One region of the Pseudoalteromonas sp. H103 genome, then DNA from elsewhere that is predicted to be linked to it. Evidence: predicted binding sites of a transcription regulator. Region 1 holds the regulator's gene; each other region holds the start of a gene.
The links. The regulator sigma-54, encoded in region 1, starts transcription at its own class of promoters, with help from an activator protein. The targets are predictions, from matches to a motif close to GTTGGCACGNNNNTNGNNT.
Positions count from the first base shown of each region.

Region 1 (4,511 bases):
TAAGTAATCTTTAACAGGTTGGTCTAAACCATTTAAAGGCTTAAGCTCTGGCTCCCAATGCGGATTTGGCAAAAATCGAGCATCAAATACGTAGTCAGCTTCTTTAGGAATACCGTGTTTAAAGCCAAACGATTCAAAGGTTACAATAAGTTGCTTATCTTTTTTACCGAGAATTTTTTCACGAATAGACTCAGCTAACTGATGAACACTTAAGTCGGTTGTATCGAGCATAAAATCTGCGCGGGTTACTAATACATCTAGCAGTTGTTTTTCTTTTTTTATCGCTAAATCAAGTGGTAACGAGTCAATAGAAAGCGGGTGTAATCGGCGTGTTTCAGAAAAGCGTTTGATCAGAGTTTGATCGTCACTATCTAAATAAAATAAAGTGGGATTTGCAAAGCCCGGGAGGTATTCAAGAATATCGTTAAACTCATCTTGCTCTTTAGGGATGTTACGCACATCTATGCTTACAGCAATTTTATCGTAGGTATCCGATACGCTTCGCACTAAAGAAGGCAGTAGGTTTACTGGAATGTTATCTACGCAATAATAACCTAAATCTTCTACAACGCGTAAAGCAACCGACTTCCCAGAACCAGAGCGGCCACTTATGATAATTAACTCCATTTATCACCCTTTTAAACTACGATTGATTAACAATAACTTGGTAAAGCTCAGCATCGGATTTTGCACAGCGTAACTGTTTACAAAATTCTTTGTCATTTAGTTTATCAGCTATGGTTGCGAGAGTCTTTAGGTGCTGTTGGTTATCACCATCTGGTACGATGAGTGCAACAAATATATCAACAGGGCGGTTATCAATCGCATCAAAATTTACGGCTGTCTCGCTTACAAGCACTATTGCTAATGGCTCTTCTGCGCCACTCATTCTTCCATGAGGAATTGCAATACCACGGCCTATGCCTGTGCTACCAAGCTTCTCTCTATTCATTAGAGCACACAAAATATCTTGCTGAGAAAGATAAGGAAGCTTTTCATGAGCGAGTTCGCTAATAAACTCTAAAATTCTTTTTTTGCTATTAAAAAGGACCGCAGCTTTGCTGCAGTCCTGGCATATAAGTGAGCTTAATTTCATCATATTAATGTCGAGCAAGCTTCTCTTTGTGTTTAATAACTTGACGATCGAGCTTGTCAATCAACGAGTCTATGGCAGCATACATGTCTTGATGTTCGGTAGATGCAAATAACTCTGCACCACTTACATGGATTGTAGCTTCAGCTTTTTGGTTAAGTTTTTCTACATCGAGAATGACATGAACATTGTTTATATGATCAGAATGCCTTTCTAGCTTTGCAAATTTATTATTTACGTAGTCTCTTAATGAATCAGTAACATCTACATGACGACCAGTTAAGTTTAGTTGCATAAGCGTTTTCCTCTTTGTTTTGCGTCTTATATCAAACTCTTTCGTTGATTAGACGGTGGAATAGCCAGAGATTCGCGGTATTTTGCGATTGTGCGTCTAGCTACTTTAATTCCTTGCTCAGCCAATATATCCGCAATTTTACTATCACTCAATGGTTTTGCTGAGTTTTCTGCGGCAATCAGTTTTTTAATCAAAGCACGTATTGCTGTAGATGAACACTCACCACCATTTTCGGTGCTTACGTGGCTTGAGAAAAAGTATTTAAGCTCAAATATACCACGTGGCGTGTGCATATACTTTTGAGTAGTTACACGCGAAATAGTCGACTCGTGCATTTCTACCATTTCAGCAACATCGTTTAAAACCATAGGTTTCATGGCTTCTGGACCGTGTTCAAAAAAGCCCTGTTGTTGCTTAACAATACAATTAGTTACTTTTAGTAGTGTGTCGTTTCTACTCTCTAGGCTCTTTATAAACCATTTAGCTTCTTGTAAATGAGAGCGAATAAATTGACTGTCACCACTAGATTTAACTGTTCGTGACATAGCTGCATATTGGCTATTAACACGTATCTTAGGCATGCTATCTGGGTTTAGCTCAACTACCCAACGGCCTTTTATTTTTTTAACTGATACATCGGGGATCACATACTCTGATTCTTCCCTTACAATAGTATCTGCTGGCTTAGGGTTTAGAGTGTGAATTAACGTCATTACTTCTTTAAGCTCGTCTTCTTTGAGCTTAGTTTTCTTCATTAATGTACGATAGTCGCGAGCCGCTAATAGGTCAATATGATCGGTTAAAATCATCTTTGTTTCATTGATAAAAGGCGTATCTTTATCAAACTGATTTAGCTGAATACACAAACACTCTTGTAAGCTACGAGCTGCTATACCCACCGGATCAAACAACTGAATACGTTTTAAAACGGCTTCTATTTCATCAAGTTCAACTTCGCCTTCGTCGTCGTTCTCTTGATTAAAGCTTTCTAAAATATCTTCACAGCTTAGCGTTAATATACCTGAGTCATCGACTGCTTCAACAATCGCTATTGCAATTGCTTCATCAGTAGGGCTAAACGGCGTGAGCTGTAATTGCCACATTAGGTATTCGTGAAGAGTTTCGGTTGAAGCACCTTGATAAATAGACTCATCTTCTGGCATAGGGCCTGATGATGAAGCAGGAGCTGCGCTCATGTACTCATCCCAGCTTACATCCATAGCCATTTCGTCACTTACGGTGTCTTTAGTAAGTGCTTCACCACTGTCTTGCTCGTACTCGCTTGGTTTTTCGTCGGCATTAGCACTTACGGTTAATTCATCGTTATCTGCTTTTTGCTCGTTTTTGCCAGCTGATTCTTCCGTGTAATCTTGTTCATCTACTTCTAGAAGCGGATTGCTATCAAGCGCTTCTTGTATTTCTTGCTGGAGATCCAATGTACTGAGTTGCAACAAACGAATTGCTTGTTGCAGTTGTGGAGTCATTGTAAGTTGCTGGCCCATGCGCAGCTGTAATGATTGCCTCATGTATCTCTAACAATCCTTTTATGTTGTTATAATTAATACTAGCAGATGCTTAAAGACATGGCGTAAATGTTACAGCCTAAATTGCTCGCCTAAATAAACATCGCGTACCGTTTTGTCATTTAATACGTGCTCTGGTGTACCAGAAGCGATTAACTCTCCATGAGAAACAATGTAGGCTTTTTCACAAACATCAAGGGTTTCTCTTACGTTATGATCGGTAATTAATACACCAATCCCACGATTTTTAAGATGTTCTATTATTTTCTTTATATCTAACACCGATATAGGGTCTACACCTGCAAAGGGTTCGTCGAGCAATATAAATTTAGGATTAGCAGCTAGTGCGCGTGCAATTTCTACGCGGCGTCGCTCACCACCCGATAAAGCCATACCTTGGCTGTCTCGAATATGTTGAATACTAAATTCATCTAACAAGTTGTTAAGCGTATCTTCTCTTGCTTTTTTGTTAAGCTCTTTACGCGTTTCTAAAATAGCCATTAAATTTTGATAAACGGTAAGTTTTCTAAAAATTGATGACTCTTGTGGTAAGTAGCCTATGCCTAATCTAGCACGACTATGCATAGGTAAAAGAGTAATATCGTTCTCATCAATAGAAATTTTGCCTTTATCACTCGGTACAAGGCCCACTATCATATAAAACGTAGTGGTTTTACCTGCGCCGTTAGGCCCAAGCAATCCAACAATACTGCCAGCTTTGACTTCTAGGCCAACATTTTTTACTACTTCACGGCCTTTATAGCTTTTTGCTAATAGCTCTGCTTTTAATGTACTCATGGCTGGCCTTTGTCACTTTTTTTTACTTTTTTAGGCTCAACAGGCACTAAAATAGTGTGAACGCGATCGGTAGAGTTTTCATCTTTTTCGGCGCTAATTAATTGCTGTTGCATGTCGTATGTAATACTTTTTGCATTGATTTTTTGCCCCGCTTGAGCGACCTCAGCATCGCCAACTAGCGTTAAAAATCGCTTAGCAACATCGTAGCGTACTTCGTTTGCACTGGCGCTCATTACTGTGCCGTCAGCTTGTTTTTCTTCAAAATAAGCTGGGCTACCTGTTGCTATTAGTAATTGCTTGTTATCACCTAAATCTTCGCGTTTGTGTACTTCTAATCGGTCAGCTGTAATACGACGATTACCGTGAATAATCTCTACGTTTTTTTCAAAAATCCCTACATTAGCTTTTAACTGGCCTTCTTGTTTGTCAGCGCTAATTGAAATTTGATTGGCAGAAGGAGAAGCTTCTTGTTCTGCTGCATAGCCATTAAAAGCAAGTAGAAGAGTTGGAATTATAAGTATTTTAGAAATTTTATTGGTCATAGTATATGGTTCGCGTATGGTTAATTAGTTTAATCACTTCAGTTTTTAAGTCGGCTTCAAGGCCTTTACCGGTGATTTTTAAATTGGGTCCAGTGATGACAACAGGTTGCTCCGAGCGCATTGTTAATAGTTCTATATCAACCTGAATATTATCAGCGTTGATTTTGTCTATCATGGCGTTATCGGTTAAGTTTTTGGCAACTACATTACCTTCTAATATCAACTGTTTGTCTTCGTATAATGTTGCTTCGTCAGCGTTT
Region 1 is NZ_LOFG01000001.1:70,758-75,268, forward strand. Features, by position in the region: gene rapZ (RNase adapter RapZ) at 1-627, opposite strand, end outside; gene ATS74_RS00380 (PTS sugar transporter subunit IIA) at 644-1,096, opposite strand; gene hpf (ribosome hibernation promoting factor) at 1,101-1,388, opposite strand; gene ATS74_RS00390 (RNA polymerase factor sigma-54) at 1,415-2,914, opposite strand; gene lptB (LPS export ABC transporter ATP-binding protein) at 2,984-3,709, opposite strand; gene lptA (lipopolysaccharide transport periplasmic protein LptA) at 3,706-4,251, opposite strand; gene lptC (LPS export ABC transporter periplasmic protein LptC) at 4,241-4,511, opposite strand, start outside.

Region 2 (4,511 bases), on a different contig from region 1:
GTGAGCAGCTAGAAAAAGTGGCGCAACAATTGCAAGACTTTATGGGTGAGATGAATCGTAGCCTGCAATTTCAAGTTGATGAAGATTCAGGACGTGATGTAATTAAAATACTAGACAAAACCAGTGGTGATGTAATTAAGCAGTATCCTTCAGAAGAAGTGCTTAGCTTAGTATCTAAGCTCTCAGAGTCTGCTGGTATTTTAATTGATCAAACTGTTTAGCGTTTATAACCACGCATATATAAGCGGTTAAATTATATTAAGTCTTTAAGGGGTAAAATATGTCTATTTCGTTCAATGGCTTGGGCTCTGGTTTAGCTGTGTCAGATATTGTTGATGCATTAGTTAATGCTGAGCAAGCTCCTGCTGAGGCTCGTTTAAATACTCAAGAAAGTAATTTAACTACTGATATTTCTGCTGTGGGAGCTCTAAAATCTGCACTACAGCAAGTGCAAACAGCAATGGAAGCGTTAGGTGATTCAGATAATTACCAAAAACGCAGTACGTCAGGCAATGATGATTTCATCTCTATTAGTGCTGATGAAGACGCACAGCCAGGTGGTTATTCTGTAAAGGTTAATAACCTTGCTACGGAGCATAAAATACTTTCTGAAGCCTTTGATGCTGATGCTGCTGTGGGTGAAGGTACAATGACTCTCAGCTCGGGCGACAGCAGCTTTGATATTGAAGTATCAGACACTGCTACTTTAAGTGAAATTAGAGATGCAATTAACGACAGCAGCGATAACGATAGTATAAACGCAACAATAATTACAGATGATACCGGTCAGCACTTAGTACTTTCTGCCAAAAATAGCGGTCTTGAAAATGAGATTAAAGTAGAAGTAGCAGATACAGATGGTGATAACACGGATACAAATGGGTTATCCCTGTTAGCATTTGACTCTGCAGGGGTTCAAAATGCGTCTGAAATTATCGCAGCTACCGATGCATCAATTACTATTGATGGTTCTCTTACTGTTAGTAACGCGTCAAATACGTTCACCGATGTAATAGATGGAATTACTATAACTGCAAAAAAAGCACATGACACTGATGATGATTTAAGTGATATATCAGTAACCGAAAATAACAATAATATTCAATCAGGCTTAAATAACTTTATTTCCAGCTATAACGAACTACTTGAGCTTAGTAATACCCTCGGTGCTTCAAGTGAAGATGGCGCTGGTGTAATGGCCGGTGACTCGTTACTTCGTGGTGTTATGTCTAAATTACGAGAGCAGATTACCGACTCTGTTGATTTAGGTAATGGTAACTCATTATCACTTTCTCAGTTAGGTGTTGAAGCAGATCGTTATGGAGTACTGACGCTTAATACCGAGACATTAAATGATAAAATTGATGAAAACGTTGGTTTAGTGCAACAGTTTTTTGTAGGCAGTGATGATGACGAAGATGGTTTTGCCCAATCATTTGACGAACTAATGAGTTTTTATACCGACACCGACGGTATTATTCAGAATCGTATTGATAGTAAAACAAATCAACTTGAAGATATTGACGATCAGCGTGAAAGCTTAACAAGTAAAATGGAGTCGCTTTCTTCCCGATTATACGCTCAATATAACGCTATGGATTTACTGGTAGCGAGCCTAAACTCTACTAGTAGCTATGTGCAAGCTCAGCTTGAAAATATGCCAGGAGTGGTAAGCAATAACTCTTAATACTAGTTATGAGCACAAAAAAACCGTTTAAAAAAACGGTTTTTTTGTGCCTGCTATTTACATGAGAGCAATTAAACCGATTTATATGCTGAGATTGCTTTGCCCGATTTTTTTTGCTTAATTATAGCTTTAGATGATTCATTTTTTGCAGCTATAGCCTGCTTGCTTATAGCGTTTATAACAGCTTGTATAGTCTCTAATTCTTGAGTGTTTGGTGGTGTATCACTTTCGCACCAGCTTTTAAGTTCACTATTTAAAGTATCCATAATTGGCTTGGCTTCTTCTGCTTTATTGCTTTGTACTAATGCTTCAATATTATTAAGCAGCTCATGAATATGCTCTGCTTTAACTGAAAGGCTTTGACCCATAGCATTATACCGCAGGACTGCGTTGATCTGCAGGAATACTATCCCAACCTTCTTTTATTTCTTTAATGATGCTTGAAACTTCAACAACTGCTTCAATATCATTATTTATATTAGCTTGCGTTAATTTGCGCTGGCAGTAGGCGTATAGCGCCAATAAATTATCAGAAATACTAGGATCTTGTTCTACTTCTAAATTAAGCGCATCTTGCAGTGCACCTAATAATAAAATGCATGCTGAGAGGTTTTCGCCTTTTTTTTCTATTTCTTTGCGTTCAATAAAACCCTTAGTAGCAGCTAAGCGACCAATAATATTACTAAAAATAAGGTTTATTTGTTCATACGGCGCCATTTCTGCAATGTTACTTGCACGAACTTGACTGTATTTTTTCAGTGAGACATGTGCCATGGGAAAATCCTAAAATTTAACTACTAAAATTATGTAAAACTTATACCAAAATAAAAGCAATATTAATGCCAAGCGTTTTACATTTGTATAGTTATCGGCATTGTTACTTTCAACTTAAGTAAATAATAGCTTATATATTTTGTATATTGGGTAATTTGTACTTTAAAATTTTTAGTTAGCTTTTATATAAGGTTTTTATAAATTGATACTTAATGATTAATTCTTAAGTATGATTGATTTTACTAGTCCGTCTGTTTTTTGGCGTTTATGTCAAAAAACTGCCGCTATCGCTTGCATCCACGCTGAACTGGCTTACAATTTAACTAATTAAATAAATTAGTGAAAGTACGGCTCGCTAACTATGATCTTGATTTTAGATAATAATAACAATCGCTCAATAGGATTAAACGCATCACTTACCTTTATAGGTGAGGCTGTACAATTGCTAGATGAATCTAGCTTTGAGCAAATATGCAGTAAATATCAGCAGCAAGAATGCATAGTAATTTTAGGTGCATTGCAAAGCTTAGATCACGAAAGCTTAATTAAACGCTACCCAACACTTCCTTTTTTATTAATTGGTGAAACACTTAAGCCACTACTAAGTATTGCAAATGTTGTAGGCTTAATTTGTGAGCCTTTTAATCACGAAGTAACCACGCAATTGCTGCACGATTGCCAGCAGTATCAACGTATGTTACCAACTGACCATAAAGGCCATAAACCTCATAAATCATTTGATGGTTTAGTAGGTGAAACTGATGCAGTTAAAGACGTACGCTTTTTAATTGAGCAAGTGGCTAAAACCGATGCAAACGTGCTTATTTTAGGTGAGTCGGGCACAGGTAAAGAGGTTGTTGCGCGCAACGTGCACTTATTGTCTAAGCGTAATACAGGGCCGTTTGTGCCGGTTAACTGTGGTGCAATACCTGGGGAGTTGCTTGAAAGTGAGTTGTTTGGGCACGAAAAAGGGGCGTTTACAGGGGCTATATCGGCGCGTAAAGGACGTTTTGAACTTGCTCAAGGTGGTACACTATTTTTAGATGAAATAGGTGATATGCCGCTGCAAATGCAAGTTAAGTTACTAAGGGTGTTGCAAGAACGCAGCTACGAGAGAGTGGGTGGCACAAAAGCCATACAGGCTGATGTGCGGGTTATTGCCGCTACTCACCGCAACCTCGAAAACATGATAGAAGAGGGGAGTTTTAGAGAAGATTTATATTATCGCTTGAATGTATTCCCTATTGAAAACCCTTCGCTAAGTGAGCGCGCTGACGACATTCCTCTGCTATTAAAAGAGTTAATGCGCCGTGTTAATGAGCAAAGTGGCACCACCGCTAAATTTACAGAACGCGCGGTTAAGAGCTTAAAAGAACATGCGTGGCCAGGCAATATTCGTGAGCTTGCTAATTTAGTTGAGCGTATGGTTATTATGTTTCCTGAAAAGGTGGTTGATGTACCTGATTTACCAAATAAATATCGTTACATAGAAGTCGATGCCTACGAGCCAGAGTACCCAGAAGAGCTTTTAGAAAAAGATGCCTTTAACGATATTTTTAGCACTGGTTTTAGTGATTATGATTCTGAACCCGAAGCTGAATTTAATCAACAAGGCAGCGGATTACTACCTGATGATGGTATTGAGCTTAAAGACTATTTAGCAGAGCTTGAAATTAGCTTAATTACCCAAGCACTTGAACGCTTTGATTATGTTGTGGCACGCGCCGCGGAAATATTAGGTGTAAGGCGTACAACGCTCGTCGAAAAAATGAAAAAGTATAACTTGTCGCGAGATTAGCAGTATGCAAATGGTGAAAGACTTTTCGTTATTTATTATTCATTTTTGAGCAATTAATTTACGGGCTTTGCCCGTCACGCAAGCAAGCTTCGCGTCTACACGATAAACGCAAACTTGAACCTTGGCGGTAGACGCCGATCTTGCTCGCGTGAAAAGCGCAGCTTTTAATTACTTAGCTGTACTTACTCATTGACTAGCTAAAAGCCTTAATAATTTCTTCTTTTCTAAAGCAATCATTACTATGATCGTTAA
Region 2 is NZ_LOFG01000012.1:365,579-370,089, reverse strand. Features, by position in the region: gene ATS74_RS09015 (flagellar protein FlaG) at 1-221, shown strand, start outside; gene fliD (flagellar filament capping protein FliD) at 281-1,687, shown strand; gene ATS74_RS09005 (hypothetical protein) at 1,759-2,055, opposite strand; gene fliS (flagellar export chaperone FliS) at 2,060-2,461, opposite strand; gene ATS74_RS08995 (sigma-54 dependent transcriptional regulator) at 2,823-4,259, shown strand; gene ATS74_RS08990 (DNA-3-methyladenine glycosylase I) at 4,453-4,511, opposite strand, start outside.
Region 2: the regulator sigma-54 is predicted to act here: its motif matches at 2,516-2,534, upstream of fliS (flagellar export chaperone FliS).

Region 3 (4,511 bases), on a different contig from region 1:
CTATTTTAAAGGGCTTTTTAGATATGCTGCCGCTTTGTTTGGCGGTTATTCCGTGGGGTATTTTGTGTGGTTCTTTAGCTATTCAAAATGGCTTTAGCGCTTTAGAAACCCAAGCTATGTCACTTTTAGTTTTTGCAGGCTCTGCGCAATTAGTCGCTATAGAGCTTATGGCGGGTAATACTCCGCTGCTCACTATTTTATTTACTACGTTTATTATCAGCTCTCGTCATTTTTTATATGGCCTCGCTGTTCGTCATAAAGTCATTGATAAACCCATGCGCTGGCGCTTACCGGTCAGCTTTGTATTAACCGATGAGCTATTTGCTTTTTCGCATCATCGCAAAGCATATAGAACAAAAACAAGATTAATATACGCACTTAGTGCCGGGTTTAGCTTTTATATAGCTTGGAACTTGTGGACACTCATTGGTATTGTGGCGGGCTCTATGCTGCCTGACTTAACCAATCTAGGGCTAGACTTTGCAATTGCAGCTACGTTTATAGCGTTAGTTATTCCGGGGGTTAAAAACTTAGCCACCTTAGTCACCGTTATAGTCGCGGGTATAAGCGCAACTCTATTAAAAAGCACAGGGTTTGAGCTGTGGTTAGTATGTTCGGCTTTACTTGCTATGTGCGCAGGCTACTTCACATCAAGAATAACCACAAAGAAGGACGCGCACTAATGATGATCACAATATTACTTATGGCGTGTATTACTTTTTTTACGCGTTACTTATTTTTGCACCGTGCCTTACCATTTAAGGTAGGCCCCAAGATGCAGCAATTTTTAAGCTTTAGTGCCCCAGCCGTACTGACAGCTATTTGGGTCCCTATTGTATTTTTAAATGAAGAAGGTATTAACCTTAATTGGCAAAACCCATATTTAAGCGCGGCTATTGTGGCCGTTATTGTGGCTTACAAAACACATAATATTTATTACACCACCCTTGCAGGGATGGGTCTTTTTTTAATACTTAATTAAGCACCCTACATTTATTAATAGATTTTTATTACCGCAGGTGAAACTTTATACTTTTCGATGTATGCATCAGCGAGTAGAATGCTTGAAACAATAATAATAAGCGTCAATCATGCACGAATTTTATCAATTAAGCACAACTAGCTTACAAGGCCAGCCCATTAACTTTAGTGATTTTGAGGGGAAGGTTGTACTTATCGTAAATACCGCGAGTGAATGTGGGTTTACCTACCAGTATGAGTCTCTTCAGGCCTTACATAATAAGTATGCAAGCCAGGGTTTGGTTATTTTGGGTTTTCCGTGTAATCAATTTGGTCAGCAAGAGCCCGGCGACGCCACCCAAATAGAGCAAGGCTGTTTAATTAACTACGGTGTTAGTTTTTTAATGTCGGCCAAAGTCGATGTAAACGGTGAGCATGCCCATCCTATTTTTCGTTATCTAAAATCAGCATTACCTGGTTTTTTAACACGTAAAATAAAATGGAACTTCACTAAGTTTTTAATAGCGGCCGATGGCACACCAATTAAACGCTATGCTCCTTTTACTAAACCTGAAAAGCTAGAAATAACCATTCAAAAAGCACTTAAAAACATTACGGCATAAAATTAATAAAGAGGCGTATAGCCTCTTTATTGCCAGTTAAAACTAAGCGTTAAACATGTTTATAACCACACGTATAAATACCTAAACAAAACTGGCGATGTATTTTTACTAGTACAATTTACTCTATGTAATCACTTAAATCGTCTTCGCCTAGGTTTTTACGCAAGCGTTTTTGTTCAAGATAGTCTTCCAACTTTTTCTTAACTTTTTGCTTGTTTTTATCATGTTGATTACGCCCGACCATTTCGTATTCGTCTTCAACAAAATCATCATCTAGCGCATCGTAACTAAATGTCTTACCCACAACCCACTCCATAAAGTGTTTGAGACCAATTAAGGATTTTATAATCGCAATAATTGGTGAAATTAAAAATGTTCAGTACTAAATATGATTTACAAATTAGTACCAAAATAAAGCTATGTAGCTATCGTAAATAGTCTTCATGTCAGTATTGTGAATAAATAGCGCTAAATTCGAATTGAGGAAAGTGAGAGTTTTTTATCGTATCGATAAATAAAATTTATCACTTTTTATTTTTTAGCCAATTTGACTAAAAAATAGTTATTTACTTAATGAAAGCATCATTATTAAGCCGCCTACAAACACGTAACCCATTGTTTAGAATAAACAAATAAAACTGGCACTAAACTTGTTATTAGTTAATCGTCATCAACAAAAAAGTAGAGAACAAACATGAAAAAATTACTATTAGTAAGTGCTTTAATTTGTACGCCCGCTGCAATGGCTCACAACGATAACGATTCTGCAATTTCATTTAGTAATGGACAGTGCAATGTTGAATTTAAAAATGATGTACGTATTAAGCCAAACGAACTAGAAATTTTTACAGCTAATAATCGCACCATGCAGTTCACTACTGACGGTGATTTAACTATAAACGGTGAGTTAATTAACCTTAATAGCAACCAACGCGCAGCGTTAAACACCTACTCTGATAGCTTACGCACTCAATTACCTGAAGTAGCTAATATAGCTTTAGAAGGCGTTAAAATTGCGGGTGTTGCACTAGCTGAAGTAGGCAACGCATTTAATATTGATGGCTTAGATAATATGTCTGAGCTGATGGACGATATTAAAATGGAAGTAGAAAACACTTTTTATCAGCAAGGCACCTTTGTTATGGGCCAGCAAAGCTTTAATCAGTTTGGTGAAAACTTTGAGCAGCAATTCGAAAATCAAATAGAAACGGCTGTTGAGTCTGCTGTTATGCAATCAATGGGCAGCATTTTAGTTGCACTAGGCTCTGAATTATTAGGCTCAGGTGGTGATATGGAAGCATTTGAGCAGCGCATGGAAAATATGGGCGCACAAATAGAAGAAAAAGTAGAACTACATGCTAATGCACTTGAAGAACGTGCTAACGATTTATGTGGCAACTTTGCCGACATTGCTAAGCAAGAAGAGCAATTAGTAGCACAGTTACCTGAGCTTCAAGGCTATGAGTTATTTACAATTAAACCAACTAAGTAACCCAAGTAACCCAAGTAACCCAAGTAACCCAAGTAACCATATTTAATATCCCTTTAGCAGCATTTAAGTTTACTTAAATGCTGCTTTTTTATGTACTGATTTACATTATTTTTTAGCTAATAAAGTAAGCTCGCCTAATGTAATAATAGCGCGCTCCATTTGCTCACTCCATTGCACACCATAACTTAATCTAAAACAGCTTTTATATTTACTCGTCGCAGAAAATATAAGCCCAGGCGTTATGCTTATACCTACCTCAAGCGCCAGTAAAAAAAGCTTTTGGCTATCGTACTCGCCACCTAAGTCGAGCCAAATAACACAGCCGCCTTGAGGGTCACTTATGCGGGTATTTTTTGGCATAGCTTGTTGTAAACAAAAGCGCATACGGTCTTTGTTCGTTCGCAAGCGCTGCCTTAATACCTTTAAGTTTCTATCGTATTCACCGCTGGCAATAAATTCCGATAACGTCCATTGATTAATTAACGATGTTGAGCAACTTAAAGCGCGCTTATAGCGCCGAGCTTGCTGAGCGTACTTACCCGCAATTAACCAACCAACACGATAGCTAGGCGCTGCCGTTTTAGAAAAAGAGGAGCAGCTAATTACGAGCCCTTTTTTTGAATAGGTTTGCGCTGGTGTACCTCGCTGTGGGGTAAAGTATAGATCGCCGTAAACGTCATCTTCAATAAGTACCACGTTATGGCTTTCTATTAGCTCTACCATTTGCTTGCGATTTTTATCGTTCATAAAGCTGCCAACTGGATTGCTAATCGCAGTAGAAAATAAACATGCTTTAATGTCGTGATCGTTTAATGCTTGCTCTAAGTCGTTAAGCCAAATTCCGTTATCTGGACACAGAGGTATTTCGAGTGCTTTTAAGCCTAAACTTTCTATTAATTCAATAATACCGTGATAACACGGGGTCTCTATGGCAACGGCATCACCGGGCTTTGTTACACACTTAAGCGCTATTGCAAGCGCCTCTTGCGCACCATTAGTGATCACCAGCTCGTCTATATTAATACCTATACCAAAACCCAAATAATAATGTATAAGCTGCTTTTTTAACGGTACAAAACCATCCATTGGGCCATAATTAATGGCGCTGTTACCAGCAATTGTCATCACTCGGCGCATATTTCTCGCAAGTGCTTTATCGGTTGGGGCAGCCGCAACGGGGTTTGCGATACCAAAAGGCACTACGTTAACTTGATGAATCGCACTATATACTTGCTCTATTAGCGCTTGTTTATTAACAATAACAGGCTCGCGGCTTAGCTTTACACGCTTAGGAAGACTGCGTGCTATAGCGACGGCTTTTAAAAAATAGCCTGATTTTTCTCTTGCCTCTATTAAGCCTTGATCTTCAAGCGTTTGATAAGCCTGCTTTACTGTAGGAATACTTATGTTTAGGTTAGTAGCCATTTTTCTTAGAG
Region 3 is NZ_LOFG01000015.1:59,370-63,880, forward strand. Features, by position in the region: gene ATS74_RS10195 (AzlC family ABC transporter permease) at 1-683, shown strand, start outside; gene ATS74_RS10200 (AzlD domain-containing protein) at 683-982, shown strand; gene ATS74_RS10205 (glutathione peroxidase) at 1,092-1,583, shown strand; gene ATS74_RS10210 (PA3496 family putative envelope integrity protein) at 1,702-1,887, opposite strand; gene ATS74_RS10215 (YggN family protein) at 2,278-3,075, shown strand; gene ATS74_RS10220 (aminotransferase-like domain-containing protein) at 3,181-4,511, opposite strand, start outside.
Region 3: the regulator sigma-54 is predicted to act here: its motif matches at 2,221-2,239, upstream of ATS74_RS10215 (YggN family protein).

Region 4 (4,511 bases), on a different contig from region 1:
ATAATAAAATAGCGGCGATGCCATAAAGTGTATATTTATGATTAGAAAAAAAGCCCATTAACTACCTAAAAGTACTACCTGCATTTAGGGGTACGCTACCAGTAATTATGCGCTTAAACAATTGTTACTAATACTTTTATATAAAATAAAGCAAATTTTAGTATTTGACCTTTCGGTCAGTAAAGTTACAATCAATCAACACCTTAAACTCAGCAACGCCATAATGACCACACAAACAAAGCCAAATAAAAAAGAACTCACCCGAGAGAAAAACCAAAAGTTAATACTCGATGCCGCAGAGCAATTGTTTTCTCAGCTTGGTTACGATGGCGCTAGCATGAGTATGGTTGCCAAAGAGGCATGCGTGCCTAAAGCCAATATTTTATATTACTTTAAAAGTAAAGACGGCCTATACGAAGCCGTAATAGACCGCATAATAGCGCATTGGAACTTAGGGCTAGATAATGTAACCCCTGAGGACGACCCTGCTCATGTGCTTTATAACTACATTAAAAGCAAAGTAATACTTGCCGTTAATCAGCCTTTGCAATCGCGTTTATTTGCCAACGAAATACTGCGTGGTGCACCGTACCTTCAAAACTACTTTAGAACTAATACACGCCCTTGGGTAAAGCAAAAGGTTGATGTTTTTCAAGCATGGATTGACGCCGATAAAATGGATAACGTTGACCCTTACCATTTATTATTTACCATTTGGTCAACCACACAATACTACGCCGACTTTCAAGCTGAAGTACTGCTAGTTATGAACAAATTAGAATACGATAAAACCGATGTGGCACACATTACGCAGTCAATTGCCCACATTATTTTAAAAGGTATTGGCTTAAAAATACCCGAGCAAAGTGAGGCTTAACCCATGGATAACTTTACAACCCCCGATTTATTTGACGATCACCTCGAGAGCGTACAAGTAGCCGACAGCGGCCTGCGCCATTTTGGTAAAAAAACCACGTTTAGTGGCCAAGCAGTTACCGTTACCTGCCCAGAAGACAATTCATTTGCCGCTGATATACTGCATGAAAACGGCAAGGGCAAAATATTAGTTATTGATGGCTTTGCCAGTAAACGCTTTGCTTTTATAGGCGATATAATGGCAGAGCGCGCATTAAAAAATGGCTGGGAAGGCGTTGTTATTAACGGCTGTTGCCGCGATATAGAAATACTTGCCACTATGGATTTACCCGTAATGGCGCTTGGCTCAACTCCGCGTAGTACTTTAAAGCGTGGGTTTGGTGATAAAAACCAAACAGTAACTATGCTTAGCACCACAATTAAGCCAAATGATTGGTTATACGCCGATGTAAACGGCTTAATAATTAGCCCAAACGCACTATTGTAAACCCCCGACTTACAACCAAGATGGTGCAAACACGCACCAACTTGGTGTATTTTCACCTCTAAATTACGCCCTCTTTATTGCTTAAATTTTTATAAACACCATACAAACCCATAAAAACCTGACCGAACGGACAACTTTATTGTATTTGGCATTGCTTTTGCTTAGCTTTTAGGCAATATAATAAGCTAACCGATTAAAAAGCGGATCAGGCTCTGTAAAATAAAAATAAGATGTTACGCAGTGGGCTGAAAAATAATAATAATTAATTCGTCTTTTTAATCACCCTAAATCTGATTATAACCAGTTGGTCAGATTTACTTTATAACGAGTGGTGATATGAGTACCAAAACACATAATAATTTTACCGGTATTTTTTGTGACCATGGCCCAAAAGCATGGCAAACACACACCCACGGCGCACTTATCAATAAGCGCCTTGCAGTAAAAGATGTATTTGCTGTTAAAGGTGAGCGCAACAGCGCAGGTAACCCTAATTGGTTTAAAGCAGCAAAACCTGCCCAGCAAACAGCAAGTGCGGTAAATAAGTTAATGAACGAGGGTTGTAGCTTTACAGGCTTTACCCACACCGATGAGCTTGCTTACAGCTTAGAGGGGAATAACATTCACTATGGGGCGGCACAAAACCCAAAACTTAGCGGTCATGCAAGTGGCGGTTCGAGTATGGGATCGGCGGCCGCCGTTGCTGCTAACTTAGCCGATATTGGCTTAGGTACCGATACTGGCGGCTCTATTAGAATACCCGCAAGTTACTGCGGCTTATTTGGTATAAGACCCAGCCATAACGTGATTGAAAAAGACGGCCTAATTCCGCTAGCTCCCCCTTTTGATACCATTGGCTGGCTTACCCAAAGTGCAGAACTACTAAGCGATGTAGGCAATGTACTGTTACCAAATCAAGCTATTAATAACGTTGATACTTTAGTAATTTGTGAGCCGTTATTTGAGCTAGTAAGCCCTGCTTTACAAACACCTATTAAGCAACTACTTGAAAAAACCAAGCCTTATTTTAAGCACCATAAAGAATTTGAACTGCCTAATAGCAACTTATTAAGCGAACTCGCTGATAGTTTTAGAATATTGCAAGGGCGCGCAATAGCTAAAACGCATAAAGATTGGCTTCAATTGCCAGGGCAACTTCCCCAGTTTGCTCCGGCAATTGCGGCACGTTTTAAAATGGCACTGGCACTAACCGCCCAAGAAGAGCAAGAAGCACTAAAAGTACAAACTCAGTGGCAAACACTAATAACTAAAAACCTAAACACAAAAAGTTGTTTATTTTTGCCAACCACACCCACAACCGCACCTAAATTGGGCACCAACACAAGCGCCTTACGTATGCAAATTATAACTTTATCTGCCATTGCGGGCTTGAGCCGCTCGGCGCAAGTTCACTTACCATTGGCTAATTTAGAAAATGGCCACCCATATGGGTTTTCATTAATGATGAGCCACGGCAACGATAAAAGCCTACTTGCCTGCGTACAACAATTAGCTGCACACTTTAAACAGGACACACCTGCATGAGCACACACAACATTGCATTTACTGCCCCGCACTTTTCAGCGACCGAGGCAGGCACCTTTATACTAAAACAAGGCGGTACAGCCACAGAAGCAATGGTAGCGGCTGCGGCTGCGATTAGCGTGGTTTACCCACATATGAACTCGATTGGCGGCGACAGCTTTTGGCTTATTGATAACCCAAACCAAAGCCACCCTACCGCAATTGATGCATGCGGGCGCGCACCAAGCGACATAAGTGCCTACAGCAATGAGCCACACATACCAGAGCGAGGTGGTTTAAGCGCATTGACTCAAGCGGCTACGCTTCGTGGCTGGCAAAAAGCACTTGAGGTAGATAAGCACGCAGCATTGCCACTAAGTACTATTTTAGCGCCTGCTATTAAGCTTGCCCGCGAAGGTTTTACTGTTACAAAAAGCCTGCAAGCGGGCTGCGAAAAACTGGCAAGTGTTGCCAATACTAACGATGCCTTTAAAGCGCTATACATCCCCAACGGTAAACCTTTACAAGCAGGGCAACACTTTAAAAATCCAAAACTTGCCAATACCTTTGAGCACTTAGCCGAGCATGGCTTAAACGCTTTTTACCAAGGGCCGTTAGCAGAGTCGTTTGCAAACGATTTAGCTGCCGCAGGCAGTGCAATTACACGCGCAGATATTGCCAATACTCAGGCCGATTTAGTAACGCCGCTCAGTGCTAATTTATCGGGCATACAGTGTTATAACTTGCCCGCCCCCACGCAAGGCGTGCATTCTTTGCAAATAATTGGCGCTGTTAATAAACTAAAACATTTAGCCAAAACAGAGGCTGATTGGATGCACTTAATTGTTGAGGCAACCAAACAAAGCTTTACCCACCGCCCTATACTTTGGGCCGACCCAGATGCGCTTGGCGATGATTATAAAAACGCACTAACTGATGAGCGCTTAAATGCGCTTGCCAGCAATATAGATATGAGCCAAGCCAAGCAATGGCCATTTAATGCAGAGCCAGGCGATACCGTTTGGATGGCAGCACGTGATAAAAACGGCCAACTAGTGAGCTTTATTCAAAGTGTTTACTGGGAATTTGGTAGCGGCATTTTGATGAGCGAAGGCGGCTTTGTATGGAATAACCGCGGTTTAAGTTTTAGTTTAAATAGCAACGATGCCAATGCCTTAAAAGCGCATAAAAAACCGGCTCATACACTTAACCCTGCTTTAGCAAAATTTGACGATGGCAGGCGCCTTGCCTACGGCACCATGGGCGGTGAAGGGCAACCTCAAACACAAGCCGCAGTATTTACAGGTTACGCGTGGCGTAATAAATCGATTAACCAAGCGGTGAGCGACCCGCGCTGGTTACTTGGCCGTACATGGGGCGACACCAGCACTAATTTAAAAGTAGAGCAAACCCTAGCCTCACAAATTAAACATGAATTAAATCAACGTGACCACGACTGGGTAAGCGTTGATAATAACAATGAAATGATGGGCCACGCGGGTGCAATTTTAGATACGCCTATCAGCCTTGAAGCAACAACCGATCCTCGTTCAGATGGTCGTGCAACAGTAACTACAGCAGGAACACAATGACAGAAATAATAAACCAATGGCCCATTATTGTG
Region 4 is NZ_LOFG01000018.1:234,300-238,810, forward strand. Features, by position in the region: gene yddG (aromatic amino acid DMT transporter YddG) at 1-58, opposite strand, end outside; gene ATS74_RS16635 (TetR/AcrR family transcriptional regulator) at 224-877, shown strand; gene ATS74_RS16640 (putative 4-hydroxy-4-methyl-2-oxoglutarate aldolase) at 881-1,363, shown strand; gene ATS74_RS16645 (amidase family protein) at 1,700-2,908, shown strand; gene ATS74_RS16650 (gamma-glutamyltransferase family protein) at 2,905-4,479, shown strand; gene ATS74_RS16655 (sulfite exporter TauE/SafE family protein) at 4,476-4,511, shown strand, end outside.
Region 4: the regulator sigma-54 is predicted to act here: its motif matches at 1,508-1,526, upstream of ATS74_RS16645 (amidase family protein).